One region of the Bordetella sp. FB-8 genome, then DNA from elsewhere that is predicted to be linked to it. Evidence: riboswitches for the same ligand, from Rfam matches in the RefSeq annotation. Region 1 holds a riboswitch; the other holds the start of a gene.
The links. Region 1 has a riboswitch for glycine ahead of gcvT (glycine cleavage system aminomethyltransferase GcvT). Riboswitches for the same ligand answer to the same signal wherever they lie in the genome.

Region 1 (14,566 bases):
CAGCGCCGTCACGGTCTCATCGAGCGATACGGCCAGGTTGGTGCTGCTGACGCGGCGCAGATTGATGCCGGCCTGCTCGGCGGCGGCCAGAATGGCGCCGGTGTTCGAACCGGTATGCAGCAGCAAGGTGTCGAAGAAGGTGTCGTTGCCCACCCGCACGCCCAGCATGACCAGCGCTTCGCGCAGGACGGCGGTATAGCGCTGCACGCGCTGGGCAATGCGCGCGATGCCGACCGGGCCGTGCCAGACCGCGTACATGCCGGCCATCACGGCCAGCAGCACTTGGGCGGTGCAGATGTTGGAGGTGGCCTTCTCGCGGCGGATGTGCTGCTCGCGCGTCTGCAGCGCCAGGCGCAGCGCGTAGTTGCCTTGCGCATCCTTTGACACGCCCACCAGGCGGCCGGGCAGGTTGCGCTTGTGCGCGTCCTTGCAGGCCATGAAGCCGGCGTGCGGCCCGCCGAAGCCGAAAGGCACGCCGAAACGCTGGGCCGAGCCGACGGCGATGTCGGCGCCCCAAGCGCCGGGCGCGGCCAGCAGGGCCAGGGCCAGCAGGTCGGTGGCGCAGGCCACCACGCCGCCCTGCGCATGCACGGACTGGGCCAGCGCCCGGTAGTCGCTCACGCCGCCCAGGCTGTGCGGATACTGCAGCAGCACGCCGTAGCACTCGGGCAGTTCCTGGGACTCGTCACCCACGGCAATCTCGATACCCAGGCCCTCGGCGCGCGTGCGCACCACTTCGATGGTCTGCGGATGGCAGTGCTTGGACACGAAGAAAACATTGCTCTTGCTCTTGGCGCTGCGGCGCGCCAGCGTCATGGCCTCGGCGGCGGCGGTGCTCTCGTCCAGCAGCGAAGCGTTGGCGATGTCCAGGCCCGTGAGGTCGGCCACCATGGTCTGGTAGTTGAGCAGCGCCTCCAGCCGGCCTTGCGATATCTCGGGCTGGTAGGGCGTATAGGCCGTGTACCAGGCAGGGTTCTCGAGGATGTTGCGCAGGATGACGTTGGGCGTGTGCGTGCCGTAGTAACCCTGGCCGATATAGTTGCGCAAGACCTGATTCTTGCCGGCCATGCCGCGCAGTTCGGCCAGCACGTCGGCCTCGTCGCGCGAGGCGGGCAGGGTCAGGGGCTGGGCCAGCCGGATGCCCGGAGGCACCACTTCGCCGATCAGGGCATCGAGGCTGGGGCTGCCCACCGCGGCCAGCATCTTGGCCTGATCGGCCTCGTTGGGGCCGATATGGCGGGGAATGAAATCGGTATGGGTGTCCAGGGCGCTCGGCATGGGGGCTATCTCGGAAACAGGGGTGCGGGCCGCACCGGACCAGGCCGGCGCGGCCGTCTTACGACGTCGATTACAGGCCGTTGGCCGCGGCGTAGCCGGCGGCATCCATCAGGGCGTCGGCGTCGGCGGCGTTGTTCGGCTTGATCTTGAAGATCCAGGCTTCGTAGGGCGATTCGTTGATGGCCGACGGATTGGCGTCCAGCGCGTCATTGAAGGCGACGACCTCGCCGGCCACCGGCGCGTAGATGTCGGAAGCGGCCTTGACCGATTCGACTACGGCGGCGGTGTCGCCCGCGCCCAGCTTGGCGCCGACATCGACATCGCCCACGAAGACGATGTCGCCCAATTGGTTCTGGGCGTTGTCGGTAATGCCGATGACAAAGACGCCGTCTTCGGCCTTCACCCACTCATGGGACTCGGTGTACTTGCGATCGGTGGGCAGACTCATGGGGTGAGCTCCTGGAGAAAAGGATTGGGATTGAGCGATGAAATCAGGCGTGCTCGACGGCTTTGCCGTTGCGCACGAAAGGCAGCTTGCAAACCTGGGCGGGCACCCACTTGCCGCGGATGTCGACCTGCACGGCGTCGCCGGGCTTGACACCGACGGGCAGCCGGGCAAATCCCACCGACACGTTTAGCGTGGGCGACATGGTGCCGCTGGTGACTTCGCCTTCGCCCAGCGCGGTCTGCACCTTCATGTGCGAGCGCATCACGCCGCGGTCGCGCAATTTGAGGCCCAGGAAGGCGGCGGGCGTGGCGAACTGCTCGATGGCATCGCGGCCGATAAAGCGGCGCGCGGCGTCCTTGAACGAGACCGTCCAGGTCAGCCCGGCCTGGTCGGGATGGATGAGTTCGTCCATGTCCTGGCCGTAAAGATTCATGCCGGCTTCCAGACGCAGCGTGTCGCGCGCGCCCAGGCCGCAGGGCCGCACGCCCGCGGCGGCGAGGTCGTTCCAGAAAGCCGTGGCCTCACCGGCCGGCAGCACGATCTCGAAGCCGTCTTCGCCGGTGTAGCCGGTGCGCGCCACCAGCGTGTCGCCGTCCAATGCCGCGCCCGAGAAGGGCGTGAGGTTTTCCGTGGCGGCCTTCCAGGCCGGGCGCACGGCCCAGACCTTGGCGCGGGCCTGCGGGCCTTGCACGGCCACCATGGCCAGGTCGCGGCGCGGCGTGATGGTCACCTCGAACTTGCCCGACGCGGCGACGCGGCGCATCCAGGCCACGTCCTTGTCGGCCGTGCCGGCGTTGACCACCACTCGCCAGGCATCGGAGGCGAAGAAGTAGACGATGAGATCGTCGATCACCCCGCCCTGCGGATTGAGCATGCAGCTGTAGAGCGCCTTGCCCGGCGTGGTGAGCTTGGCTACGTCGTTGGCGACGAGCCGGCGCAGGAAGTCGTAGGCGCCGTCGCCGGTCACGTCGACGTTGAGCATGTGCGACACGTCGAACATGCCGCTGGCCTGGCGCACGGCATGGTGCTCTTCGATCTGGGAGCCGTAGTTGACGGGCATGTCCCAGCCGCCGAAATCGACGGTGCGGGCGCCGGCGGCGAGGTGGGCGTCGTAAAGCGGGGTGCGCTGCAAAGGTGCGGACATGCGGGAAGACTCCGTGGCTACGGTCGATTTACGCAATGCCGGCAACGGAAGCGGAAAGCGCTCCGGACGACTCGCGTCACCGGCCGATGTTCCGCCCCTCTGTCCTTTTGCCTGAGAGTTGCCCCGCGTCGCTGGGAACGGCGGGTTTGCACCTTCGGCGCCTGGGCGGCCCGCAATCACAGGGCGCCAGGTCTCTCCAGAGTGCTGTTTCGGCGCCGATGTGGACGCCGGGCAGGTGCGGTATGGGTTACCTGAGCGATTCCGGGCGAATTGCGCCTTCGGCGGCGGACTTGCGTCCGCTCTCTCCCGCACCCTGCATCACAGCAGGGCGCAGTATAACCGGCTTGTCTGGGGTTCTTGCCTGGGAAAACCCGGGTTCGTTCGGGCGCGCTCCCGCCCCGTTTACAGCGCCCGGCCGCAAGCCACGCCCGAAGCCCAGGCCCATTGAAAGTTGTAGCCGCCCAGCCAACCGGTGACGTCCACGGTCTCGCCGATGAAATGCAGGCCGGGGACGGCCTTGGCCTGCATAGACTTCTGGTCCAGGCCGCGCGTGTCCACGCCGCCGCGCATGGCTTCGGCTTTTTTGTAGCCCGCGGTGCCGATGGGGACGAGCTGCCAGCGGTGAATGCGTTCGCTCAATGCGCGCAAGGCCTTGTCGGACATATCGGCCAGCCTCGCGCCGGCGCCCACGCCCGCGACCCGCAACCAGGCTTCCGCCAGCCGCCGGGGCCACCGTTCGCTCAGCACGGTCTGCAACTGTTGTTTACTGCCGGGCTTGAGCGCCAACAATTCTTCGGCCATGTCGCGCCCTGGCGCGAGGTCGATCTGCACGGCCTGGCCGGGATTCCAGTAGCTCGATATCTGCAGGATGGCGGGTCCCGACAGGCCGCGGTGCGTGAACAGCAGGTCCTCCAGAAAGCGGCCGCCGGCCTTGTCCTGTCCGGTTTGCAGATCGACTTCGAGCGCCGCGCCGGAAAGTTCCGCAAAAGGCTGCCACTGCGCCGCGTCGAAGGTCAGCGGCACCAGCGCGGGACGCGGCTCGACGACCTTCAGACCGAATTGGCGCGCCACCTTCAAACCGAAATCGGTGGCGCCCAGTTGCGGAATGGCCATGCCGCCGGTGGCGATCACCAGCTTGGCCGCGCGCAGCAGGCCCAGGCTGGTGCGCAGTTCGTAGCCCGCATCGCTGCGCGCGATCTCGCGTACTGCGCAAGACATGCGCCAGGCCACGGCGCCCTGCCCGCATTCGGCGCGCAGCATGTCAATGATGTCTGCGCTGGATTGGTCGCAGAACAGTTGGCCGCGATGCTTTTCGTGCCAGGCGATGCGATGGCTGCGCACCAGATCGAGAAAATCGCGCGGCGTATAGCCCGCCAGGGCCGAGCGGCAGAAATGGGGGTTTTCCGACAGGAAATTGCCCGGACCAGCGCCGATGTTGGTGAAGTTGCAGCGGCCTCCGCCCGAAATGCGGATTTTCTCGGCCAGCTTCGCAGCGTGGTCGATCAGCACCACGCGCAGGCCGCGCAGGCCCGCCACCGCGGCGCACATCATGCCGGCCGCGCCGGCGCCGATCACGGCAACGTCGAAGGAATCGCTCATGGCGCTATTTGACCAGATCGCGACGCGCCGCCGCCGCAGGAACGCTATCATTGCTTGCCACGCGTATCACGCGACAAGGGATCTCTCATGCAGCAAGGCGAACGCATCGCCATCGTCGGCGCCGGCATCGTCGGCCTGTGTACCGCCTACAGCCTGCGCCAGGCGGGTCACGCCATCACCCTGTTCGACCCCAATCCCGCGGGATCGCAGTGCTCGTCGGGCAACGCCGGGGCGCTGTCCTCGCGTTCGGTGGTGCCGCTGGCCACGCCCGGCATCCTAAAGACCGCCTTCTCGATGCTGCTGGATTCGCGCGGACCGCTGCACGTGCCGCCCTATTACTGGCTGCAGATCGCACCGTGGCTGGCCCGTTTCGTGGCGGCATCCAGACCCGAGCGCGTCGGGGCCATCGCGGCGGCCCTGTCCGAGCTGCTGCGCGGCTCGGTGCAGGCGCATACCCAGATCGCCGCCGAACTGGGCCAGAGCGAGCTGATCCGCAGCACCGGCCAACTGCACCTTTATCCCGACGAAGCCTATTACGCCAAAGACCAGGCCTCATGGGCGCTCAAGCAGCAATACGGGCTACATCTGGAAAAGGTCAGCCGCCCCACCATCGAGGCCATGGAGCCCGAGGTCGGCCCGGGCTACCGCGTCGGCGTCTTCCTGCCCACCGAAGGATGGGTGGCCAACCCGTTGCGCTATGCCCAGGCCCTGGCGGCGCGCCTGGCCGCCATGCAGGCCACCTTCGTGTCCGCCCCCATCCAGTCGCTGCAGGCCGATGCTTCAGGCTGGACGCTGTCGGACGGCACGCGCCGCTGGCAGGCCCAACGCGTGGTGGTCTGCGCCGGCGCGTGGTCCGGGCCGCTGCTCGCCGCGCAGGGATGGAAGATACCGCTTGAAAGCCAACGCGGCTATCACCTGCAGCTGGCCCGGCCCAATCTCGAACTTGCGCATCAGGTCGTGCTGGCCGACCGCAAGCTGTTCATCACGCCCATGGAAACCGGCCTGCGCCTGGCCGGCACGGTGGAGTTCGGCAGCCTGACGCGCCCGCCCTCGATGAAACGCGCACGCTTGCTGGGCGAACACGCCCGCGCCGGCCTGCCGGCATTGGATGTCGATAGCGCGCAGACCTGGATGGGGCACCGCCCCTGCCTGCCCGACTCCATGCCGGTGCTGGGCCCGGTGCCCAGTCGGCCTGGGCTGTGGTGCGCTTTCGGCCACGGCCATCTGGGCCTGACAGGATCGGCCAATACCGGCAGGCTGATCGCCGGCGCCATGGCCGGCCGGCCCGACGACCAGCGCGTGCTCAGGCCATTCTCGATCGAGCGGTTCTGACGCCGGGCGCGCCCGGCAGGCCATCCCCGCCTCAGAGCTGGGTCGTATCCTGTCCCAGGTATTCGTAGTTTTCGGTGTTGACGCGCGAGATGCGCCACTCCACCGGCTGGCGGCTGTACGAATAGGCCACCCGGCGCACTTCCAGCAATGAAGCGCCTTGCGCAACGCCCAGCCAGGCGGCATGCTGCGCCTGGGCCACGCAACAGCGCAGCCTTTCATCGGTGGCGATGACGTTCACGCCGAAAAATTCCTGGTAAAAACTGTACAAGGTGCTGACGCGCTCGCGCAGCTGCCGCTCGTTCAGCCCCGTAAAGCGCGCCTCGGGCAGGCTGATGTCGTCGACCTGCACCACATCGCCGTTGAGCGCGAGCACATTGGAAAACTCGAATACATAGGCGCCGCTGGCCAGGCCGAGCTTTTCCCGTACCAGCGCGGATGCGCGGACGCGGCCAAAGCGCTGCAGCGTGGTCACGGGATACGACTTGTGCCCGTCCTGGCGCACGATGCGAAAGAATTTGAAGAAATGGGCGTTGCGGCTGTGCTCGGCAACATAGGTGCCGCGTCCCTGCCGGCGCACCAGGATGTTCTCGGCGACGAGATCGTCGACGGCCTTGCGCAGCGTGCCGATGGACACGCCCAAGCGCACGGCCAACTGCTTCTCGGGTGGGATCGCCCCGCCCTGGGTCCACTCTCCGCGCATCAGCGCCATCAGCAGGGCGTGCTTGACCTGTTCGTACAAAGGCGCGTCGGGCGGTGCCTCGGAAAGGGGGCTCAGATCCATTGCGTGCTTCAGATTTTTCGGCATTTTTCAGCGCCCAGTGTAGCCGTGCGCCCAGGCTCCTTTCAAATCATACAACTCATATAGATGATCTAGTTGACTCATGCGATATGACTGAATACTATGTTCAGGCGAGCCGGCCGTAGAGCGGCCGGCAGTCACATCGATCAAGGAGGGAAAAAATGATTCATGCCGTATTGCACGAGGCCAAAGACACCGTGGCCGTCGTCGTGGTCGAAGGCCTGACCGCGGGAACCGAACTGAACGCCTGGGTCATGGACGAGGACCGCATCGTTCAGGTCCGCGCCCGCCAGGACATTCCCATCGGGCACAAAGTCGCGCTCGCCGACATGGCGGTCGGGGACACGGTCTACAAGTATGGGGAGGACATCGGCAAAGTGGTGGCGCCGATCCAGGCGGGCCAGCATGCCCACGTCCACAACATCAAGACCAAGCGCTGGTAGGCCGGCTTGCCGTCCGTCATCCATACCCGACCCACAGGATTCTCCAACATGGCCATCATCACCCCATCCACCACCTTTCACGGCTACCGGCGCGACAATGGTCGCGTGGGCGTGCGCAATCACGTCATCGTGCTGCCCGTGGACGACATCTCCAATGCCGCGGCCGAGGCCGTCGCCCACAACATCAAGGGCACACTGGCCCTGCCCCACCCCTATGGCCGCCTGCAATTCGGCGAAGACCTGGAGCTGCACTTTCGCACGCTAATCGGCACCGGCTGCAATCCGAACGTTGCGGCCGTCGTCGTGATCGGCATCGAGGAAGGCTGGACCCAACGCGTGGTCGAGGGCATCGCCGCCACCGGCAAGCCCGTTGCGGGATTCAGCATCGAACTGCACGGCGACCACGACACCGTCATGCGCGCCTCCAAGCAGGCCAAGGAATACGTGCATTACGCCACCGCGCTGCGGCGCGTCGAATGCCCGCTCTCCGAACTGTGGGTGTCGACCAAGTGCGGCGAGTCAGACACCACATCCGGCTGCGGCGCCAACCCCACGGTCGGCAACGCCTTCGACAAGCTGTACGCGACGGGCAATACCCTTGTATTCGGCGAAACATCGGAGATCACCGGCGGCGAACACATCGTGGCCAAGCGCTGCGCCAACGATGCCGTGCGTGAACGCTTCATGTTCATGTTCAACCGCTACCAGGACATGATCGACCGCTGGAAGACCAGCGACCTGTCCGAGTCCCAGCCCACCAAGGGCAATATCGCCGGCGGCCTGACCACCATCGAAGAAAAGGCCATGGGCAACATCCAGAAGATCGGCAAGAAGTGCCGCGTCGACGGCGTGCTGGACAAGGCCGAGATGCCCACCGGCAAAGGCTTGTGGTTCATGGACTCGTCGTCGGCCGCCGCCGAGATGGTCACGCTGTGCGCGGCCTCGGGTTTCGCGGTGCACTTCTTTCCCACCGGGCAGGGCAACGTCATCGGCAACCCCATCCTGCCCGTCATCAAGATCTGCGCCAATCCGCGCACGGTGCGCACCATGTCCGAGCACATCGACGTGGATACCTCGGGCCTGCTGCAGCGCCAGATAGACCTGGATCAGGCTGGCGACATGCTGCTCGAATGCATGCTGGCCACCGCCAACGGCCGCTGGACCGCCGCCGAGGCGCTGGGCCACCGGGAGTTCGTGCTGACGCGCCTGTTCGAGAGCGCCTGATCGGCCGAAACGGCGCAGCGGCGACCGGGGCGACAGACCCCGGCGCGCTGCGCCGTGCGAGAACCCGCGCCGCGCCTGAGCGCCCGCAAGGGCGACTGCGGCAAAGCCCGGAAAGACCCAAACCACTATGGAGGAGCAACATGAAAGACAACGTTCATGCATTGGTCGACAAGGATCGGCGGCGCGTACTGCGCGTCGCCGGCGCGGCCGGCCTGCTAGGCAGCCTGCCCCTGCGGGCCGCCCTGGCACAGAATTCCTGGCCCACATCGCCCATCCAGTACGTCGTGCCGTTTCCGCCCGGCGGGTTGACCGACGTGGCCGCCCGCCTGGTCGGCAAGGCCCTGGGTGCGAATCATGGCTGGAACCTCATCATCCAGAACAGGCCCGGCGGCAATGCCAACATCGGCGCCGCCTTTGTGGCGCGGGCCCGCCCCGACGGCTACACCTGGCTGGCCATCACCATGACGCACGCGGCCAACGCCACGCTGTTCAAGAATTCGGGATACGACCTGCTCAAGGACCTGGCGCCGCTGGCCGGCCTGGCCGCATCGCCCATGATGGTGGTGGTCAATGCCAAGAGTCCGATCAAGACCATGGGCGATCTGCTCAAGGCCGCCAAGGCCAAACGGCTCACCGCCGGCTCCAGCGGCAACGGCTCGCCGCCGCACCTGACGCTGGCGTTGTACGAGAAACTGACCGGCACCCGGTTCACACATGTGCCCTACACGGGGGGCGCCCCCTCGCTCACCGATCTCATCGGCGGGCAGATCGATGTGGTGTTCTCCAACTATCCGGAATCCCTGGCATACGTCAAAAGCGGCACGCTGCGGGCGCTGGCGCTCACCACGCACCAGCGCAGTCCGGACGTGCCCGATGTCCCGACCGTGGCCGAAGCCGGCATCCCCGACCTCATCGTGGAAAACTTCACCGGCATCATGGTGCCCGCCGGCACGCCGGCGGACATCGTGCAGCGCGCGAGCGCGGCAATCGTGGCCGAAATGGACAAGCCGGCCATGCAGCGCGACATGACCCGCCTGGGCTTCATCCCGCAGCCGCGCGGCCCGGCTGAATTCGGCAAATACCTGGACACGCAGGTGCAGACCTGGCGCAAGGTCATCCAGGAGTCCGGCATCCACACTTCCTGAACCCGTTCCTCTCCCTCGACCTGGACCCCTCTCATGCTGATCGTCATTTCAGAATTCATGGACGACGCCGCCGTCGCGATGCTTGCGGCGCGCCACACCGTGCGCTACGACCCCGACCTAGTGGACCGCCGCGATGCGCTGCTGCAGGCCTGCGAGGCAGCCGACGCGCTGATCGTGCGCAACCGCACCCGGGTCGACGCGGCGCTGCTGGCTGCCGCGCCGCGGCTGCGCGCGGTGGGGCGCCTGGGAGTGGGCCTGGACAACATCGAATTGCCCGCCTGCGCCGAACGCGGCGTGCGGGTGATTCCCGCCACGGGCGCCAACGCGCGGGCCGTGGCGGAATACGTGATCGCGACGACGCTGGCGCTGCTGCGCGGCGCATACATCCACAGCGCGCAGGTGGCCGCAGGCGCCTGGCCGCGCACGGCCCTGTCCAGCGGGCTGGAGGCGCAAGGCCGCACGCTGGGCATCGTCGGCTTTGGCGGCATCGGCCAGTTGACCGCGCGCCTGGCGCGCGGACTGGACATGAAAATCGCCGCGCACGACCCCATGCTGGATGCCGGCGCGCCCGTCTGGGCCGAGACTGGCGTGCGCCCCCTGGCGCTGGACGACCTGCTGGCCGAGTGCGACGCCGTCAGCCTGCACGTTCCCCTGACGCCCCAGACCGCAGGCCTGTTCGACGCCGCGCGCCTGGCGCGCATGAAACCGGGCGCCATCCTGATCAACACGGCGCGCGGGGGTATCGTCGACGAGGCCGCTCTGGCCGCGGCGCTGCGGCACGGGGCGCTGCGCGGCGCGGCGATCGATGTCTTCGGACAGGAGCCACTGCCGGCGGACAGCCCGCTGGCCAACGCCCCCAATCTGATCCTGACGCCTCACATCGCAGGCCTCACGCAGGAAGCCAACGAACGCGTCTGCAGCCTGGTGGCGCAGCGCGTGGATGAGGCCCTGCACGCCTGAAGCTCCCACCCGTCCGCGCTTTTTTTATCGGAATCTCTCACCATGGCACGCATCGCATTCGACGAACTTGAGCAACTGGCCGAACAGGCCCTGGGCGCCCACGGCGCTTCGCCCGCCATGGCCCGCTCGACTGCGCAGGCACTGGTCAGGGCCGAGGCGCAGGGGCTGGCTTCGCACGGCGTATCGCGCGTTCCCGCCTATTGCGCGCACTTGAGCAACGGCCGCGTCGACGGCGCCGCGCTGCCGGTGATTCTGCACGAGCATGGCGCCGGGCTGCTGGTGAACGCCGCCGACGGCCTGGCGTTCCCGGCTTGCGCGTTGGCGGTGAGCGAAGCGGTGGCGCGCGCGGCGCGCCTGGGCGTCGCCTTCGCCGGCGTCACCAACAGCCATCACTTCGGCGCGGCCGGGCTGCACCTGGAGGCCATCGCACAGGCCGGGATGGTGGGGCTGGCTTTCAGCAATTCCCCCGCCGCCATGCCGGCCTGGGGGGGCAGGCGTGCGCTGTTCGGCACCAACCCCATCGCCGCCGTGTTTCCGCGCCGCGAAGCCGAACCGCTGCTGATCGATCTGTCGCTGTCGGCGGCGGCGCGAGGCAAGCTGATGGTCGCCGCGCGCGACGGCCAGCCCATTCCATTGGGCTGGGCGCTGGACGCCGACGGCCAGCCTACCACCGACCCCAAGGCGGGCATGGCCGGCAGCATGCTGCCGGCAGGCGGCGTCAAGGGCGCAATGTTGGCGTTGATCGTCGAACTGCTGGCGTGCGCCTTGACCGGCGCCCGATTCGGATTCGAGGCCGATTCCTTCCTGGCCGATGAAGGCAACCGGCCGCGGATCGGCCAGGCTTTCCTGGTCATCGACCCGCGCGCGCTGGCCGGGCAGGAGGTCTTCTTCGAGCGCATCGAGACGCTGGTCGCCGCCATGCTGCAGGATGCGCAGGTGCGCCTGCCCGGCGCAAGACGCGATGAACGCGAACGCGCCGCGCGCGCTTCGGGCATCGACCTGACCGACGAAGCCCTGCGGCAGTTGCGCCAGCTGGCGCAAGGCGGCAAATCAATTCAATAAACCACCGAACTGAGGCTTGGGCACCGAAACGAGGCTTCCGGTCGACCCTTCACACGGGCAGGGTGTCCGCCATGCCCGCGGGCTTGGCTTTCCTGAAATTAGGCACGGTCCGCAAGAAAACCCAAGTCAACGCGCTCGTGAAGATATTGGTCGATTTCCCGGTATCGACCATCGCCTACTTTTTTATCGGCTACACCACCGCCTACGGCGTGCAGTTCACCAGCGACGCGAATGCCCCGGCGCAGCACAACGCCCATCAGCGGGTGCGTTTTTTTCTTCTGACTTTCGCGGCGGCGATCCCGGCCATTGTCTCGGGCGGCATCGCCGAACGCGCGAAATTCAACCCGCAGCTGTGCGCGACTTTCGTGACCGTGGGCTTTCTCTATCCCCTGTTCGAGGGCATGCCTTTGTCGTGATGAGCGCGCCGGCCCTGGACAAGATCAGCGGCCTGGTTGCTATAGAGTTCTTGAGCCGTCTGCGGCAAGCTGGGACGGATCAAGAACTCAACAGGCTCAGCTCAGTCGAGAACCCGACCGAGTCAGTCCTCGATCAGGCAATCCACGTAGAACCGCCTCTCGCCGTCCGGCCCGATGTCCTCGGCCAGGCCGTGGATATAGGTCTCGAAGCCCGGGAATTTCAGATTGAACTCGCGGGCGAACTGCAAGTACTGCACGATGGTCTTGTTGAAGCGTTCGCCCGGAATCAGCAGCGGAATGCCCGGCGGATAGGGCGTGAGCAGCACGCCGGTCACGCGGCCCTCCAGCGCATCGATGGCCACCCGTTCGACCTCGCGGTGCGCCATGCGGGCAAAGGCGTCGGAAGGCTTCAGGGCCGGCACCATGTCGCTCAGGTACATCTCGGTGGTCAGCCGCGCCACATCGTTGGCGCGATAGGCTTCGTGGATCTGCTGGCACAGATCGCGCAGGCCCATGCGCTCGTAGCGGCGATGCGCGCGGCAGAACTCGGGCAGGATGCGCCACAGCGGCTGGTTGCGGTCGTAGTCGTCCTTGAACTGCTGCAGATCGGTCAGCAGCGTGTTCCAGCGGCCCTTGGTGATGCCGATGGTGAACAGGATGAAGAAGGAATACAGGCCCGTCTTCTCGACCACCACGCCGTGCTCGGTCAGGTACTTGGACACCAGCGCGGCCGGGATGCCCGTCTCGCCGAAGCTGCCCGACATGTCCAGCCCCGGCGTGACCACCGTGGCCTTGATCGGATCGAGCATGTTGAAGCCCTCGGCCAGGTCGCCGAAGCCGTGCCAGTGGTCGTTGGACTCCAGCAGCCACTCGCCGCGGTTGCCTATGCCCTCGCTGGGCAGGCGGTTCGGCCCCCAGACCTTGAACCACCAGTCGTTCTTGCCGAACTCGGACTCCACCTTGCGCATGGCGCGGCGAAAATCCATGGCTTCCTTGATGCTTTCCTCGACCAGCGCGGTGCCCCCTGGCGGCTCCATCATGGCCGCGGCCACGTCGCACGAAGCGATGATGGCGTACTGCGGCGAGGTGGACGTGTGCATGAGGTAGGCCTCGTTGAACACGTTGCGGTCCAGCTTGCGCGTCTCGGACTCCTGCACGATGATCTGCGAGGCCTGCGAAATGCCCGCCAGCAGCTTGTGCGTGGAGTGCGTGGCGAACACCATCGCGTCATGACTGCGCGGACGGTTGGTGCCGATGGCGTGCATGTCCTGGTAGAACTCGTGGAAGGCCGCGTGCGGCAGCCAGGCCTCGTCAAAGTGCAGCGTGTCGACGTAACTGCCCAGCTTTTCCTTGATCATTTCCACGTTGTAGATCACGCCGTCGTAGGTGCTCTGCGTCAGCGTGAGAATGCGCGGCTCCTTGTTCTTGGCCTCCCGGGCGAAGGGATTGGCCTCGATCTTCTTGCGGATGTTCTCGGGGTCGAACTCTTCCAGCGGAATGGGGCCGATGATGCCCAGGTGGTTGCGCGTGGGGCGCAGGAACACCGGAATCGCGCCGGTCATCGTGATGGCGTGCAGGATGGACTTGTGGCAATTGCGGTCCACCACCACCACGTCCCCCGCGGCCACGTTGGCATGCCACACCACCTTGTTCGAGGTGGATGTGCCGTTGGTGATGAAAAAGCAGTGGTCGGCGTTGAAGATGCGCGCGGCGTTGATCTCGGACTCGGCTACCGGGCCGGTATGGTCCAGCAGCTGGCCCAGTTCGTCCACCGCGTTGCAGACGTCGGCGCGCAGCATGTTCTCGCCGAAGAACTGGTGGAACATCTGGCCCACCGGACTCTTCAGGAACGCCACGCCGCCCGAGTGGCCCGGGCAGTGCCAGGAGTACGAACCGTCCTGCGCATAGTCGACCAGTTCCCGAAAGAAGGGCGGCGCCAGGCCATCGACGTAGCTCTTGGCTTCGCGGATGATGTGGCGTGCCACGAATTCGGGGGTGTCCTCGAACATGTGGATAAAGCCGTGCAGCTCGCGCAGGATGTCGTTGGGAATGTGCTCGGACGTGCGCGTCTCGCCGTACAAATAGATGGGAATGTCGGCATTGCGGAACCGCACCTCGCCGATGAAGGCGCGCAGGTTCTTGATGGCGCCGGCCACGCCCTCGGGCGAGGCGTCGTCGAACTCTTCGTCGTCGATGGACAGGATGAAGGCGCTGGCGCGGCTTTGCTGCTGGGCAAAGGAAGTCAGGTCGCCGTAGCTGGTGACGCCGATCACCTCCACGCCCTCGGCCTCGATAGCCGAGGCCAGGGCCCGGACACCCAGGCCCGACGCGTTCTCGGACCGGTAATCCTCGTCGATGATGAAGATGGGAAAGCGAAATTTCATGCAGGCGCTCCTGGATGAGGATGGGACCTGTACACACCGGCGACGGGGGCCTCGGGCCAAATAACGGACGCGAGTTTACAGCGAGTCCGATACAGCAAGTTGACAAAAACCTACGGCCGCCCGACACACCCGATCGCCATGGTCCTGCGCGAGCCGATGCGTGACATACTTTAGGGACTCGCCCGCTCCTCGCCCGCCTCTCGCCGACATGTCCAACCCCATACAGATACGCCTGCTCGCCGCCCCCGACACCTCGGCCCTTCGAGAGGTGCGCCTGACCGCACTGACCGAGGCGCCGCGCGCCTTCGGATCGAGCATGGAGGAAGAGGAAT
Region 2 (14,566 bases), 750 kb from region 1:
CAGCAGGGTCTGGAGTTCGCGCCGCTCGATGCGCGACAGGCCTGGGTCGTCCGTCGGCCAGGGAACGACGAAGGAGCCGCCGCCCTTCAGACGATCGGACAGGTGCGCAATGGCCAGCGCGTAGTTTTCGGACGCATTGTAGGAATAGATGGCATCGAAATTACGCGTCACCAGGAACGCCGGCCCCTGGGGGCCGGCCGGCAGCAGCAGGCCTGCCATGGGATCGCCCGCCGGCAGAGGCTGGCCGTCGGCCCGCTTGACGCCGCGCGCCGTCCAGTACGACACGGGACGCTTGTTGCGGCGTCCTGCGCTGGCTGTACTCATACCCCCCGGCAGGATCACCTCAAAGCCCCAGGGCAGGCCGGGCTGCCAGCCTGCTTTCCTGAGGTAATTGGCCGTCGAGGCCAGGGCATCGGGCACACTGTCGATTAGATCGGGGCGGCCAGTGCCGTTGAAATCGACCGCCAGGCGCAGATAGGTCGAAGGCATAAACTGCGTTTGGCCGAAGGCGCCAGCCCATGAGCCGACTAGTTTTTCGGGCGCGATGCCGTCGTCCTGCACGATTTTGAGCGCATCCAGAAATTCGCCGCGGAAGTAGCCCTGCCGACGGCCGAAGCACGACAGGGTAGACAGCGAAACAAGCAAGGGCCTGCCGCCCTGGATCTGGCCGTAGTTGCTTTCAATACCCCATACCGCGGCAACGACAGCCGCATCCACGCCGAATTGCGCCTGGACGCGGTCGAGTTCGGCGCGCCACTTCGCCATGGCGGCAAGGCCGTCATTCACGCGCTCCTGGTCCACCAGGCCCGCCATGTAGTCCCATACGGGTTGTACGAATTCGGGCTGTGCGTCCAGAAGCGGCAATACCGTCATATCGGGTGAGAGCCGCGCTGTCTGGGTGTCGTAGGTCGATGCCGATACGCCGCGCTTGAGCGCCTCGGGCTTGAGCGCGGCCAGGCAGTTGCGAAAGGCGCCGGGGTCCTGCGCCGGGAAGGGTTCTTGTGCGCCGGCCGTGGCGCAATACAGGCTTGCCGCGAAAGTCAGTATGAGTACAGGGGTAAGGGATCGAAGCATCATGCGACCGATTCTAGCGCCCGAATGGCCTCTTGCTGGTTTTGACTAGAGCGCCTGCAGTTCCGCTTCGCTAAAGCCTGCGGCGCGGCGCGCCTCCAGGTTGAACGGGCCGCGCAATTTGGGGGCGCCATGGCGTTGCGCCAATTCGGCATACGCGGCGATGGGATCGAGGCCGCGCCGGTCGCACGCATGCCGGTACCAATGATTGCCTATTGCCACATGCCCTATCTCGTCTCTCAGAATGATGTCGAGTATGGCGGCTGCCTTCATGTCGCCCGCGCCAGCCAGTTTGCGCCGTATCGGCGGCGAGGCATCCAGGCCGCGCGCTTCCAGCGTGCGCGGCACCAGGGCCAGGCGGGCCAGTAGGTCGCCGCGCGTTTTTTCGGCCATTTCCCACAGACCGTTATGCGCTGGAAAGTCGCCGTAGGCGTGGCCCAGCGTGGCCAGGTGCCGGTTGAGCAGGTCGAAGTGATGGGCCTCTTCGCGCGCCACGCGCAGCCAGTCGCGGTAATACGCCTCGGGCTGGCCGTCAAAGCGCCAGATGGCATCCAGCGCCAGGTTGATGGCGTTGAACTCGATGTGCGCCAAGGCGTGCAGCATGGCGGCCCGGCCTTCGGGCGTGTGAACCGGACGCGGCGCCAGTTGCTCGGGCAACACCAGCTCGGGCCGGACCGGGCGGCCAGGCAGGCCTGCCGGTTCCGCCAGCAGCGCGCAAGGATCGACGAACGCGGCGTCATCGATGGCGGCCACCGCCGCCAGCTTGTCGGGCCAGTCCTGGACCTGCAGGGCCCGCAGCGCCTGCTCACGCAGGTCCGGGCCGGGGCAAAGGGAACGCATAAAAACCGAGAAAAAAATCGATATCCGCAATTTAGCATCCCCTCCTTTCGGACGCCGGATCGCCGGATCGCTCAAACGTAAAACGCCAGGTCGGGCGGCAGCCAGACGTGGGCGCAGCGCAAAGCCTCCTTTATCATTGCCGCATGCCACTCTCGGATTCGTTCCATCTGGAAACATCGCTGCAAGCCTTCGAGCCCTCGCAATGGAACGCATTGGCGGGCGACCAGCCTTTCGTGCGGCACGAATTCCTGTCCGCCCTGCACGAAACGGGCTGCGCCGCGCCGGACACCGGCTGGACGCCCTACTTTCTGGCGCTGCGGCGAAGCGGCACGCTGGCTGGCGCCGTGCCGCTCTATCTCAAGACCCATTCGCGCGGCGAGTACGTATTCGACTACGCCTGGGCCGAGGCCTATGCGCGCCATGGGTTGACCTACTATCCCAAGTTGCTGTCGGCCGTGCCCTTCACTCCCGTGACCGGCGCTCGGCTACTCGCCTGCAACCACGACGATCGCCTCGCCCTGGCTCGCGGCCTGATTGATATGGCGCGCCAGCTCGGACTCTCGTCCCTGCATCTACTCTTTCCTCGCGACCAAGATATGGCGGCCCTGCGCGAGGCCGGTTATCTGCTGCGTGAAGGCGTGCAGTTTCATTGGCGCAACGCGGGCTATTCGGGCATGGACGACTTTCTTGCCGCCTTGAATCACGACAAGCGCAAGAAAATCAGGCAGGACCGCAAGAAAGTGGCGCAGGCCGGCATCCGCTATCGCTGGTTGCGCGGCCGGGATATCGATGCGGCTGCGCTAGATTTCTTCTATGACTGCTACTGCCGCACTTATTACGAGCATGGCAACCCCCCCTATCTGAACGCCGCGTTCTTCCAGCGACTGCACGAACAGATGCCCGATACCATGGTGCTCGTCCTGGCGGTAAAGGACGACGCGCCCGTGGCCTCGGCGCTGAATCTGCAAGGCGGGGACGCGCTTTATGGCCGCTATTGGGGCAGCACGGTCTTTGTTCCTGGCCTGCATTTCGAGACCTGCTATATGCAGGCCGTCGAGTACTGCATCGCCAACCAGCTGGCGCGCTTCGAAGGCGGCGCGCAGGGCGAGCACAAGATCGCCCGCGGCCTGCTGCCCACACCCACCTGGTCGGCGCATTGGATTGCCGATCCGCGCTTTGCCGATGCGATAGAGGACTTCCTGCACCGTGAAACCGCAGCCATACAGAACTATCTGTGCGAGCTCGACATGCATGCGCCATTCAAACGCGCTGTCGCCACATGATGCGTTGACTGCGATGCGGTGCGCTTGCCCGCCGCCCCACCCTCTGCAGAACCGACCCGAGCGCATACCGCGGTATAAACAAGACCTGAAAATCAGTGAGTTTTAGTAATGACCCGGGTTCATGACGATATTTTCACGTTGTATAGTGCCCGCCAGATTACGTATGCGGTAGCCCCAAAAAGCACGGTGAAAGATGGAGCCCTCAGATTTTTTTTTGCTGTATGTTGTGCTGTTCCTGTTTCTGGCCGCTCTGACCGTGGCAGCGCTGATCATCATTGCGCTCAAGAAAGAGCAAAAAGAAAACCCGATCCCCAACATCGTCGCAGAACCCTCCGGCAACATGGTTGCGCCCCCTGGCAACAGGGTTACGCCCCCTGGCAAGCACAAGCCGGAAGATCAATACCAGGAAAAGCGCGCCGCGGTCGCGGCACTGCGCGCGGACATCGACCTGGCACTCAATACCATGGAACGGCAGGGCAGCATGTCTCCGCAGCAATGTCTGACCGCGGTCGAGCAGGTATATCAGGGCTGGCTCAAAAAAAATTCGACCCTGTTCCCCGAAACGCAAGGCAAGGTCTCCTTACTGGGCAAGAAGGCCGGGCTATGGAGCTACCGGCTTCCCAGTGAGCTGGAAAGCCTGGTGGCGAAGCTGTCTGGGTGACCCGGCCCGTTATTCGGCGACACAGCTTGTGGCCTCGATCGCGTATTGCTAAGCTAAGCGCGTTCTTGCACGCTACTTGGAAGAGATCGCCCGGCCCGGGCGGCGCCGACGGAGCAACCACCCCGGAAACTCTCAGGCAAAAGGACCTCGCAGCGGGAACATCTGGAGAGCGGCGCGCCCGTTAAGGCAGCGTCCACCGAAGGGGAGCCCGTGCGGCAAGCGCCGGGCGAAACTCTCAGGTACATGGACAGATGGGGTAGCGATGCCGGCGTACATCCGCCGGCGACCTCAACCTACTCTGGATCATGCCATGTCGCGAATTGCCGTCATCGGCGCCGGTATCACCGGCGTCACAACCGCCTACGCCCTCGCCCGGCGCGGGCACCATGTCACCGTCCTAGAACGCCATCGATATGCGGCGATGGAAACGTCGTTTGCGAACGGCGGACAGCTGTCGGCGAGCAACGCCGAAGTCTGGAACAGCCGCGCGACCGTATTCAAGGGCCTGCGCTGGATGTTCACGCGCTCAGCCCCGCTCCTGCTGAATCCTCGCCCCAGTTGGCACAAATACAGCTGGATCGGCCAATTCCTGTGCCAGATTCCGAACTATCGCCGCAATACGATCGACACAGTCCGCCTGGCCATTGCCGCGCGCGAGCATCTGTTCTCGATCGCGCAGCGCGAGGGCATCGCCTTCGATCACGAACAGCGCGGCATCCTGCATTTCTATGCAACGCGACACGAGTTCGAGGCCGCGACGAAGGTCAATACCTTGCTGCGCGAAGGCGGACTCGAACGCCGCCCGGTAACCCCAGACGAGATCCGCGCCATCGAACCCACTTTACATGGGCGGTTCTACGGCGGCTTCTTCACCGAATCCGATTCGACCGGCGATATCCATAAATTCACGCAGGGCCTGGCCCAGGCCTGTGAACGCCTGGGCGTCGAATTGCGCTACGACGCACCCGTCATCTGCGTGCGGCAGACGACCGACGAAAAAATCGCCGTCACGGCACAATGCGACGCGCTGCCGGAGACGTCGACCTTCGATCGCCTGGTCGTCTGCGCAGGCGTCGGCAGCCGCGCGCTCGCCGCGCAGGTCGGCGATCAGGTTAATGTTTACCCGGTCAAGGGCTATTCGATCACCGTGCATCTGGACGATGCACAAAGCCGGGCCGCCGCGCCCTGGGTCAGCCTGCTCGATGACAAGGCCAAGATCGTCACCAGCCGCCTCGGAGCGGAACGGTTCCGCATCGCCGGCACCGCGGAATTGAACGGGGAAAATCGCGATATCCGCGCCGACCGCATCGAACCGCTGGTGCGCTGGGCGCGCAGCCACTTCCCGGGCATATCGACCTCGCGCGTCGTGCCTTGGGCGGGACTGCGGCCAATGCTGCCGGACATGGTGCCCAGAGTCGGCCGCGGCCGGCGCCGCCATGTCTTCTACAACACGGGGCATGGACACCTGGGCTGGACGCTCTCGGCGGCGACCGCCGAGGCGGTGGCGCAACTCGTGTCCGACGACGCCGCTTCCGGCACTTGCTCGATGCAGGCGGCGCGCGGACCCGGCTAGGAAAGCACAACGCCGTGTCCGTCGGCATGAACGGGCACGGCGTTGCCGGATCAGGCGCGGACTAAACGCGCCTGGGCCAGGGTCAGGTCTTGGCGCCAATCGGCAGCACGGTGCGGCCGTACGCCTCGTTGACCACGTCGGCGGCAGACAGGTAGAACGCCAGGAACGCGGTGATCAGGCCCATGTAGCCCCCCAGATGCCCCGCGGCGGGCATGCCCAGGCCGTCGCCCGCCGCAAGCAGGAAAAACGTGATCCACAGCGCCAGAAAGATCAGCTGCAGAACCCGCGGCGAGCGGAAGGTGGCCAGCCACATGTAAAACGTGAAAACACCCCAAAGCAGCAGATACCAGCCCACGAACGTTCCCGGCACCTTGCCGTGGAAGAACACCACGAACAGCGCGAACGACCACCAGAACGCGCCGTAGCTCATGAAGGCGGTGAAACCGAAGGTGTTGCCGCGAGGCACCTCCATTAGACCGGCGATCATCTGCGCCGTGCCGCCGAAGGCGAACGCGCAGGCCAGCACCAGGCCAAGCGACGCGCCGTCGAACCAGCCCGCGTTGATCATGCTCAACAGCCAGGTGGTCAGCGCGAAGCCAGCCAGGCCCAGCGGCGCGGGATTTGGAAATTTAAACGAGGAAGCAGTGCTCATGCGGGTGTCTCCGTAATTTATGTTTTAGTTACCACGTGGCTGGCGCATGTCCGTGATACGGACACGAGTCACCGCATTTCACATTACTCAAATTGGCTTACAAATCAGTGAATTCGACCCAAATGGATTGCCCCCGAACGGGCTGTCCGCAAAACCGGGAAGAAAGTGTGGCGCGGCCCCCTCAATTCCTGAGTATGCCCCCGGCAGTGAACCCGCCGTCGACGCAGATCACCTGTCCGGTCACATAGCTCGAGCGCGTCGGGTCCAGCAGCCAGTCTATGGTGCCGCTCAGTTCTTCCGGCCTGGCGTAGCGTCGCTGCGGCAGCATGCGCATCCACGATTCGCGCGAGGCCGCGCTGTGCATCTTGGCGACCAGGGGCGTATCGACCGGACCCGGCGCGACGACATTGACGCGGATGCCGTACTCGGCCAGCTCCACCGCCATCACGCGTGTCATGGTGATGACGCCGCCCTTGGACGCGCCGTAGGCCGTGCGGTCCACATTGCCGCGTATGCCCGAAACTGAAGCGATATTGACGATGGAGCCCTGCCCACGCTCGCGCATGCGCAATGCCGCCTGCTTGGCCACATTGAACGTGCCGATCAGATTGACCTCGAGCATGCGTCGCATGAGTGCGGCGTCGGTGTCGAAGAAAGAGGCCTCCTTGCCTATGCCGGCCGAACTTACCAGGCCGGCCAGCGGTCCGAAGTCCGCGTTGGCGGACAGCACGTCGCCGATCTGATTTTCGTCGCACACGTCCATGCGCACACAGCGCACGCGTTCTGCCGGCAGTTCCCGGGCTGCGGCATCCAGCGCCTCTTGCGAGATATCAGCCGCCAGCACCTTCCACCCTTCCTGGACCAGGCCGCGCGCGACGGACAGCCCGATGCCTGATGCACCGCCTGTCACCAGCACGGCTTGCTGCTTGTTTTGCATCGCCTCCTCCATTTTTTAGGGCTTCCGAGGCCGCTAGGACGCGGCCTGCAGGGGCAGGCAGCCGCGTTCGGCCAGCGCATCGCGCACCAGTTTCTTGGTGATCTTGCCGTAACCCGAGCGCGGCAGGGCATCCCAGAAGAAGATTCGACGCGGCAGCTTGTAGCGGGCCAGCTTGTCTTGCAGCCAGCCCTGCAGCTGGGCCTCTTCCAGGCGGTGCCCTTCGCGCAGTACGCAGACCATCACGCCCACTTCGCCCCAGACGGGATCAGGCACGCCCAGCACCGCGACCTCGGCGATGGCCGGGTGCGTCAAGGTCTTTTCTTCGATCTCGCGCGGATAAATATTGGAGCCGCCGCAGATGTACATGTCCGACTCGCGCCCGGTGATGTAGACGTAGCCTTCGTCGTCCATATGCCCCAGATCGCCGGTGCGGAACCAGCCGTTGCGGAAAGACTTGGCGTTGGCCTGCGGGTTGTTGTAGTAGCCTGCGAACACGGCGGGACCGCAGACGCATATCTCGCCGGTGGCGCCCGGCGCGACTTCGCGGCCTTCGCCGTCCTGGATCTGGACCTGCATGCCCGTGCGCTCGTAGCCGCACGTGCCGATGCGCGCGTCGGGGCCATCCTGCACCTGATGCAGACGCGGCGGAAATACGGTGATGTTGCCCGTGACTTCACCCAGGCCGAAGTATTGCACCAGCACCTTGCCCAGCTTGTCCAGGGCACGCTTCTGGTCTTCGCGGTACATGGGCGCGCCCGCGTAGATCACATAGCGCAGGCTGGAGTGATCCCAGGCGTCGACCGACGGATGTTCGACCAGCATCTTGACGATGGTGGGCACGGTGAACATATTGCTCACCTTCCAGTGCTGCACCAGGCGCCAGATGTCGTCCGGATCGAAGCGGCTGCCCTCGGGCAGGATGCTCACCGCAGCGCGCGCCACCTGCGTGATCAAGTGTATGCCCGCGCCGTGCGAAAGCGGCGCCACTACCAGGCTCGCGTCGTCTTCGGTCGTACCGGGCATCAGGTCGCACAGGTGGTTGGTCATCACGAAGGCCATCTGCCCGTGCGTGAGTACCGCCGCCTTGGGGCGGCCGGTAGTGCCCGAGGTGAAGAAGAACCAGCAAGGATCGTCGCGCTGCACGTCGGCCGTGGGCAGGGGCTGGCCGAGGCGACTGTCGATCAGAGCATTGACCTCCACTGAGCCGAAGTCGCCCTGGCCGATGCGCACCAGCAGGCGCAGATCGGGCACGGCTTGCGCCACGGCACGCGCATGCTCGGCGAATTCGCCCTGACACAAGAACGCCACAGCCCCGGAGGCCTCGGCCAGATAAGCGGCTTCGTCCGGCGCAATGCGAAAGTTGGTGGGTACCCACACCGCGCCCAGGCGGAACACCGCGAACATGATGACGATCAGCTCGACGTTGTTGCGCGAGTGCATCAGCACCCGGTCGCCCTTGCCGATGCCCAGCTGCGACAAGGCGCGCGCCAGCGCGGCGGTGCGGTCTTCGAGTTCGCGCCAGCTCACGGTGGCATCGCCGCAGACCAGCCCGGGCTGGTCGGGATGGCGGCGAGCCGCCTGCGTGAGGAACGTCGCGAGGTTCATGACGCGCAGCGAGACCGGCGCCAGACCGCCCAGCGGGGTCTGCTGCTGACTTGCCGTGGCCACCTCGCTCATTTGCGGCGCTCCAGGATGCTGACGTAGTTAGTCACGGCTGCCCCGCCCATATTGAACACGCCCGCCAGCTTGGCGCCGGGCACCTGCATGGCGCCGGCTTCGTTCATGAGCTGCATGCAAGCCAGCACGTGCATGGACACGCCCGTGGCGCCGATGGGATGCCCCTTGGCCTTCAGGCCGCCCGACGCGTTGACCGGCAGCCGTCCCGTCTTCTCGGCGATGCCTTCGCGCACCACCTTGTAGCCCTCGCCCGGCGCGGCCAAGCCCATGGCTTCGTATTCGAGCAATTCGGCGATGGTGAAGCAATCGTGGGTTTCGACCAGGCTCAAGTCATCCAGGCCGATCCCTGCCTCGTCCAGGGCCTGACGCCAGGCGCGCCGAGCGCCTTCCAGAGTGGTGGGGTCGCGCCGCGACAGCGGCATGAGGTCGTTGACGTGGCTGCGCGCGCGAAAGCCCACGGCGCGCGCCAGATCGCGCGCGGTTTCTTCGTCGGCGATCACCATGGCCGCAGCGCCGTCGGACACCAGCGAACAATCGGTGCGGCGCAAAGGCGCGGCCACATAAGGGTTCTTGTCCGACACTTCGTTGCAGAATTCAAAGCCCAGATCCTTGCGGATCTGCGCATAGGGGTTGTCCACGCCGTTCTTGTGATTCTTGGCGGCGATGCGCGCCAGCTCCTCGCTGCGGTCGCCATAGCGCGCGAAGTACGACTTGGCGATCTGGGCAAACACCCCGGCAAATCCGCCCGTGACATTGGCCTCTTCCTTGCGATAGCTAGCGCTGAGCAGGATGTCGCCGACGACGGGATTGGGCTGCGAACTCATTTTCTCGGCGCCCACCACCAGCGCGATGCGGCCGCGGCCGGCCTCGATGAAATCCATTGCTGCATGAATGGCCGCCGAACCGGTGGCGCACGCATTTTCCAGCCGAGTGGCGGGCGTATAGGCCAGGGCCGGTTCGGACAGGGCGACCAGCGCCCCCTGGAAGTCCTGTTTGTCGAAGCCGTTGTTGTAGACGCCGACGTAGATGCCGTCGACGTCTTCGCGCGACACGCCGGCATGGTCCAGCGCGGCGCCTGACACGCGGGCCATCAGGCTTTCGGTGTCGGGTTCGATGAGTTTGCCGAAGGGAATGTGGGACCAACCCACGATGACTGCTCGCTTGGTCATGCTGCTCTCCTGGTCGTTGTCTTGGAATCGATAGTTTGCAGGCGCTGCGCTTCGCGCCACAACAGGCGCGCCAGCTGCGGCTGGCGTTCCTCGCCGAGACGACTCTCGACCGCAGCGATGCTCAGTGCGCCCAACACGCGGCCGCCGCCGTCCAACAAGGGCACGCCCAATCCCCACGAACCCGCGACGACGACGCCGCGGTTGAGCGAGTAGCCGCGCTCGCGCGATTGCGCCACCTGTTCGCGCAGGAAATCGGCCGAGTACTGTGGGTAGCGGGCCGCAAGCAACTGCGCATTGACCTGCAAGCATTGCTCGACCCCTTCGTCGGACAAGGCCGAGAGCATGGCCAGGCTGCCCGCCCCCACCCCCAGCGGATGCCTGTCGCCCGGCATCAGCACATGCGTCTTGAGGGGGTAGTCACCGTCCTCGCGCAGCATGCAGACGGCAAACACGTCGCTGCGCAGCGAAAAGAAGGCCGAATCGCCGCACTGGCGCGCCAGGCGCGCGACCGAATCGGCCGCGGCGCGATTCATGCCATGGCGCTCGCCGGCCAGATTGCCCAGCACGTGGCACTCGGGCCCGAGAAAGTATTTGCGCGTGTCCGGATCCTGCTCGACCATGCCTTCAGCCATGAGCGCAGTCAGCAGTCGATGCACCGTGGGTTTGCTCATGTCGGCCTCCCGCGTGAGCGCCAGTAGGCCCGCGCCCTCGTCGCGCATGCGCGCCACGGCGCGCAGCACGCGCAGGGCACGCGAAATGGCCTGCGCCCCCACTACCCGGCTTACCCCATTCGACATGCGTTCTTCCCCACCTCGGTTCACCGAGAGCCTTGTTCACAGGTCCATCTTGTAGACCACATATTAAACTTCTGTTTTGATTAATACCTCAAAAAATTCACCGAAGCCCTAATTTAAAAGGGTAAACCATAAGATTCCAGCAGTCCAAAAAATCGCGTCGCAGGTCTATCATATAGACCATCCTGCGATACGCATCGCATGGCTATCATGCAGTTCATTCAAAACAGCCCGATAACAGGGCACACACTCAGGAGACAGCATGAACCCGACTCGACGCAAGCTCATGGCAGGCGGCAGCGCCATTCTGGCCCTCGCCCCATTCCAGCGTGCCCTGGCGGCCCCTGAATTCCGCTACAAATACGCCAACAACCTGCCGCCCTCGCACCCCATGAACATGCGGGCCAAGCAGGCCGCGGCCAACATACTGCGTGACACCAAGGGACGTTTCCAGCTCGACATCTTCCCCAGCAGCCAGCTCGGTTCCGACACCGATACTCTGAGCCAGCTGCGCGCGGGCGCCGTAGAGTTCTTCACCCTGTCGGGCCTGATCCTCTCCACGCTGGTGCCGGCCGCTTCGATCAGCGGCATCGGCTTTGCCTTCCCCAACTATGACACGGTCTGGAAGGCCTTGGATGGCGATCTGGGCGCCTATATCCGCTCCGAAATCCAGGGTAAAGGCCTGGTGGTGATGGACAAAATCTGGGACAACGGCTTTCGCCAGGTCACCACCAGCACCAAACCCATCGACGGCCCGGACGATTTTCACGACCTGAAGATCCGCGTGCCGGTGAGTCCGCTGTGGACGTCCATGTTCAAGGCGTTGGGCGCGGCGCCCGCCAGCATCAACTTCAACGAGGTCTACTCCTCGCTGCAGACCAAGGTCGTGGACGCTCAGGAAAACCCGCTGGCCATCATCGACACGGCCAAGCTCTACGAAGTGCAGAAGTACTGCTCGATGACCAACCACATGTGGGATGGGTTCTGGTTCCTGGGCAACCGCCGGGCCTGGGAAAAACTGCCCAAGGACATCCAGGCCGTCGTGGCCAAGCACATCAATGCGGCCGGCATCGCCGAGCGCACGGACGTGGCTGCGTTGGACAAGCAACTGCAGTCCAAGCTGGCCGGCAAAGGCATGATCTTCAACACGCCCGCGCCCGGCCCTATCCGCGACGCCCTGCGCAAGGCCGGCTTCTACACCGAATGGCAGAAGAAGTACGGCGACAAGGCCTGGGCCCTGCTTGAAAAATCCGTCGGGAAGCTCGCGTGAGCATTGCCGCCGACACCGACGCGGCGGGCCTGCCCCAGGCCCTGCCCGTTGGCTACCGCAATTGGACGACAGCGGCCGACAGGCTGCTGGGCCGTCTGGTCGAAATTCCGGCGGCCATACTGGTGGTTGCCGAGATCGTCATCCTGTTCGCCGGCATTCTTGCGCGCTACGTTTTCCGTTCGCCGCTGATCTGGTCAGACGAAATCGCCTCCATCCTCTTTCTGTGGCTGGCCATGCTGGGTTCGGTCGTGGCCTTCAGGCGCGGCGAACACATGCGCATGACGGCCTTCGTCAACCGCGCATCGCCGCGAACGCGCGCCTTCTTAGACCTGGTCGCCATCGCGGCGGCCCTGGCCTTCCTGGTGCTCATCCTGCTACCCAGCTGGGATTACGCCTCGGAAGAGCAATTCGTCACCACGCCCGCCCTGGGTATCCCCGACATCTGGCGCGCGGCGGCCATGCCGGTCGGGGCCGTGCTGATGCTCGCCCTGACCCTGCTGCGCCTGCTGGACCAGGCCGACTGGCGCGCCACGCTCAAGGCGCTGGCGCTGGTCGCGGCAATCGTGGCGGCGCTGGCCGCCCTGCAGCCCGTGCTGGCCGGACTGGGCAACATCAACCTGCTCATCTTCTTCGTCGGCGTTGTAGCGGCCACCGTCTTTACCGGCGTACCCATCGCCTTCGCCTTCGGCCTGGCCACCTTCGGCTACCTCGCGCTGACCACGACCGTACCGATGATGATCGTGGTCAATCGCATGGACGAGGGCATGTCGCACCTGATCCTGCTGGCCGTGCCGCTGTTCGTCTTCCTGGGCCTTCTGATCGAGATGACGGACATGGCCCGGCGCATGGTGGCCTTCCTGGCCAGCCTGCTGGGCCACGTGCGCGGCGGCATGTCCTACGTGCTGGTTGCCGCCATGTACCTGGTATCGGGCATTTCGGGCGCCAAGGCCGCTGACATGGCCGCAGTGGCTCCGGTGCTCTTTCCCGAGATGAAAAAGCGCGGTGCCGACGAAGGCGAGCTGGTCGCGCTGCTTGCGGCCACCGGCGCGCAGACCGAGACCATCCCGCCCAGCCTGGTGCTCATCACTATCGGCTCGGTCACGGGCGTGTCAATCACGGCGCTCTTTACAGGCGGCATGCTACCGGGCCTGGTACTGGGCCTGATGCTGTGTGCCCTGGTTTACCGCCGCTGCAGGAAGGAAGACCTCTCCGGCGTGCAACGTCCCGACGGCCGGACCATCGCCCGCGCCTTCTTCGTGGCGCTGCCGGCGCTGGCCCTGCCCTTTGTCATACGCGCCGCCGTCGTCGAAGGCGTGGCCACGGCCACCGAGGTCTCGACCATCGGCATCGTCTACGCCACGTTCATCGGCCTTTTCGTCTACCGCCACTTCGACTTCAAGCGGCTGGGGCCCATGCTGGTGTATACGGCATCGCTGTCGGGCTGCATCCTGCTCATCATCGGCGCGGCCACCGGCATGGCCTGGGCGCTGACGCAATCGGGCTTCTCGCATCAGCTGGCAAATAGGATGGAAAGCCTGCCGGGCGGCGCCTTCTCCTTCATGGCAGTGTCCATCCTGGCCTTCATCGTGCTGGGCAGCGTGCTCGAGGGCATTCCCGCCATCGTGCTCTTCGGCCCACTGCTGTTTCCCATCGCCCGGGCCATGGGTGTGAACGAAGTGCATTATGCGGTGGTGGTGATCCTCTCGATGGGCCTGGGCCTTTTCGCTCCGCCTTTCGGCGTGGGGTACTACGCGGCGTGTGCAATCAGCCGCGTCACGCCCGACAAGGGCATCAAGCCGATCATGGGCTATCTGGCATCCATCGCCGTCGGCATCGTGATCGTCGCCGCCGTGCCCTGGCTGTCGACCGGTTTCTTGAAGTAGCGATTCAAAACGGTCCGCAAAGCGGGGCACCACCCCTCGCCCCGCTTTGCGGATCATGCAGCGATTCCACCGTCGGACGGCGACCCTGTCCGATGCGGAAATTCCCGGGCCTCCAAAAGAGATCCCGTCCAGGAGACAACCCCGATGACCGCGCAACGCTCATCCGTTTTTCCACGCTCACGCACGCTGATCCATCCCGGCGCTTTCAATCCGGTTCGCATCCAGAGCAAACTGTCCCAGCGTGCCCGCCACGTCAGGCTGGCACTGCAACCGGGCGCGAGTCTCTTCGAAGGCCTGGTGGCGCCGCTTCTATCTCTGGGCATCCAGAACGCGTCGATGACCATTCTGGGCGGCTATTTCCACGCGCTGCAATACTGCGTCGCGCCACCCGACCCCACGCACGAAGCGGTGATCCGCTACAGCGAACCCATCGACGCCGGCCCCGCCTACATGGTCTTCGGCAACGCCACGATGGGCAAGGGCACCGACGGCCGACCGATCGTCCACTGCCATGCCGCCCTACGCACCGCGCAAGGCGCCGCCAAGGGCGGTCATATCATCACGCAGAACGCCATTGTGGGGCTGCAGCCCATTTCGGTGCTGGTGACCTCGCTCGATGGATTCGACCTGCGCGTCGCCTTCGACCCCGAAACCAATATTGCGCTGATCCAACCCCTGCAGGAGAACCATCATGACTGAAGCGGCGGTCGTCGAATCCGGCGCCATGGGCCGCATAGCCTATGCGCGCATCGCCCC

Region 2: another riboswitch for glycine. It lies ahead of H143_RS0112680 (D-amino acid dehydrogenase); the one in region 1 lies ahead of gcvT (glycine cleavage system aminomethyltransferase GcvT).

What each region holds. Positions count from the first base shown of each region.
Region 1 is NZ_KB907784.1:1,884,330-1,898,895, reverse strand. It holds gene gcvP (aminomethyl-transferring glycine dehydrogenase) at 1-1,278, opposite strand, end outside; gene gcvH (glycine cleavage system protein GcvH) at 1,349-1,726, opposite strand; gene gcvT (glycine cleavage system aminomethyltransferase GcvT) at 1,770-2,870, opposite strand; glycine riboswitch at 2,960-3,080, opposite strand; glycine riboswitch at 3,099-3,189, opposite strand; gene H143_RS0109070 (NAD(P)/FAD-dependent oxidoreductase) at 3,273-4,469, opposite strand; gene H143_RS0109065 (FAD-binding oxidoreductase) at 4,557-5,801, shown strand; gene H143_RS0109060 (GntR family transcriptional regulator) at 5,833-6,582, opposite strand; gene H143_RS0109055 (UxaA family hydrolase) at 6,762-7,043, shown strand; gene H143_RS0109050 (UxaA family hydrolase) at 7,092-8,267, shown strand; gene H143_RS0109045 (tripartite tricarboxylate transporter substrate binding protein) at 8,408-9,412, shown strand; gene H143_RS0109040 (hydroxyacid dehydrogenase) at 9,446-10,372, shown strand; gene H143_RS0109035 (Ldh family oxidoreductase) at 10,415-11,434, shown strand; partial or broken gene H143_RS0109030 (ammonium transporter) at 11,497-11,838, shown strand; gene H143_RS0109025 (arginine/lysine/ornithine decarboxylase) at 11,973-14,234, opposite strand; gene H143_RS0109020 (GNAT family N-acetyltransferase) at 14,443-14,566, shown strand, end outside.
Region 2 is NZ_KB907784.1:2,635,866-2,650,431, reverse strand. It holds gene H143_RS0112700 (lytic murein transglycosylase) at 1-1,077, opposite strand, end outside; gene H143_RS0112695 (ferritin-like domain-containing protein) at 1,120-1,911, opposite strand; gene H143_RS0112690 (GNAT family N-acetyltransferase) at 2,055-3,194, shown strand; gene H143_RS0112685 (hypothetical protein) at 3,388-3,855, shown strand; glycine riboswitch at 3,923-4,013, shown strand; gene H143_RS0112680 (D-amino acid dehydrogenase) at 4,166-5,428, shown strand; gene H143_RS0112675 (acetate uptake transporter family protein) at 5,511-6,080, opposite strand; gene H143_RS0112670 (SDR family NAD(P)-dependent oxidoreductase) at 6,262-7,017, opposite strand; gene H143_RS0112665 (acyl-CoA synthetase) at 7,051-8,694, opposite strand; gene H143_RS0112660 (acetyl-CoA acetyltransferase) at 8,691-9,863, opposite strand; gene H143_RS20625 (IclR family transcriptional regulator) at 9,860-10,660, opposite strand; gene H143_RS0112650 (TRAP transporter substrate-binding protein) at 10,920-11,927, shown strand; gene H143_RS0112645 (TRAP transporter large permease subunit) at 11,930-13,810, shown strand; gene H143_RS0112640 (PCC domain-containing protein) at 13,955-14,509, shown strand; gene H143_RS0112635 (PPC domain-containing DNA-binding protein) at 14,502-14,566, shown strand, end outside.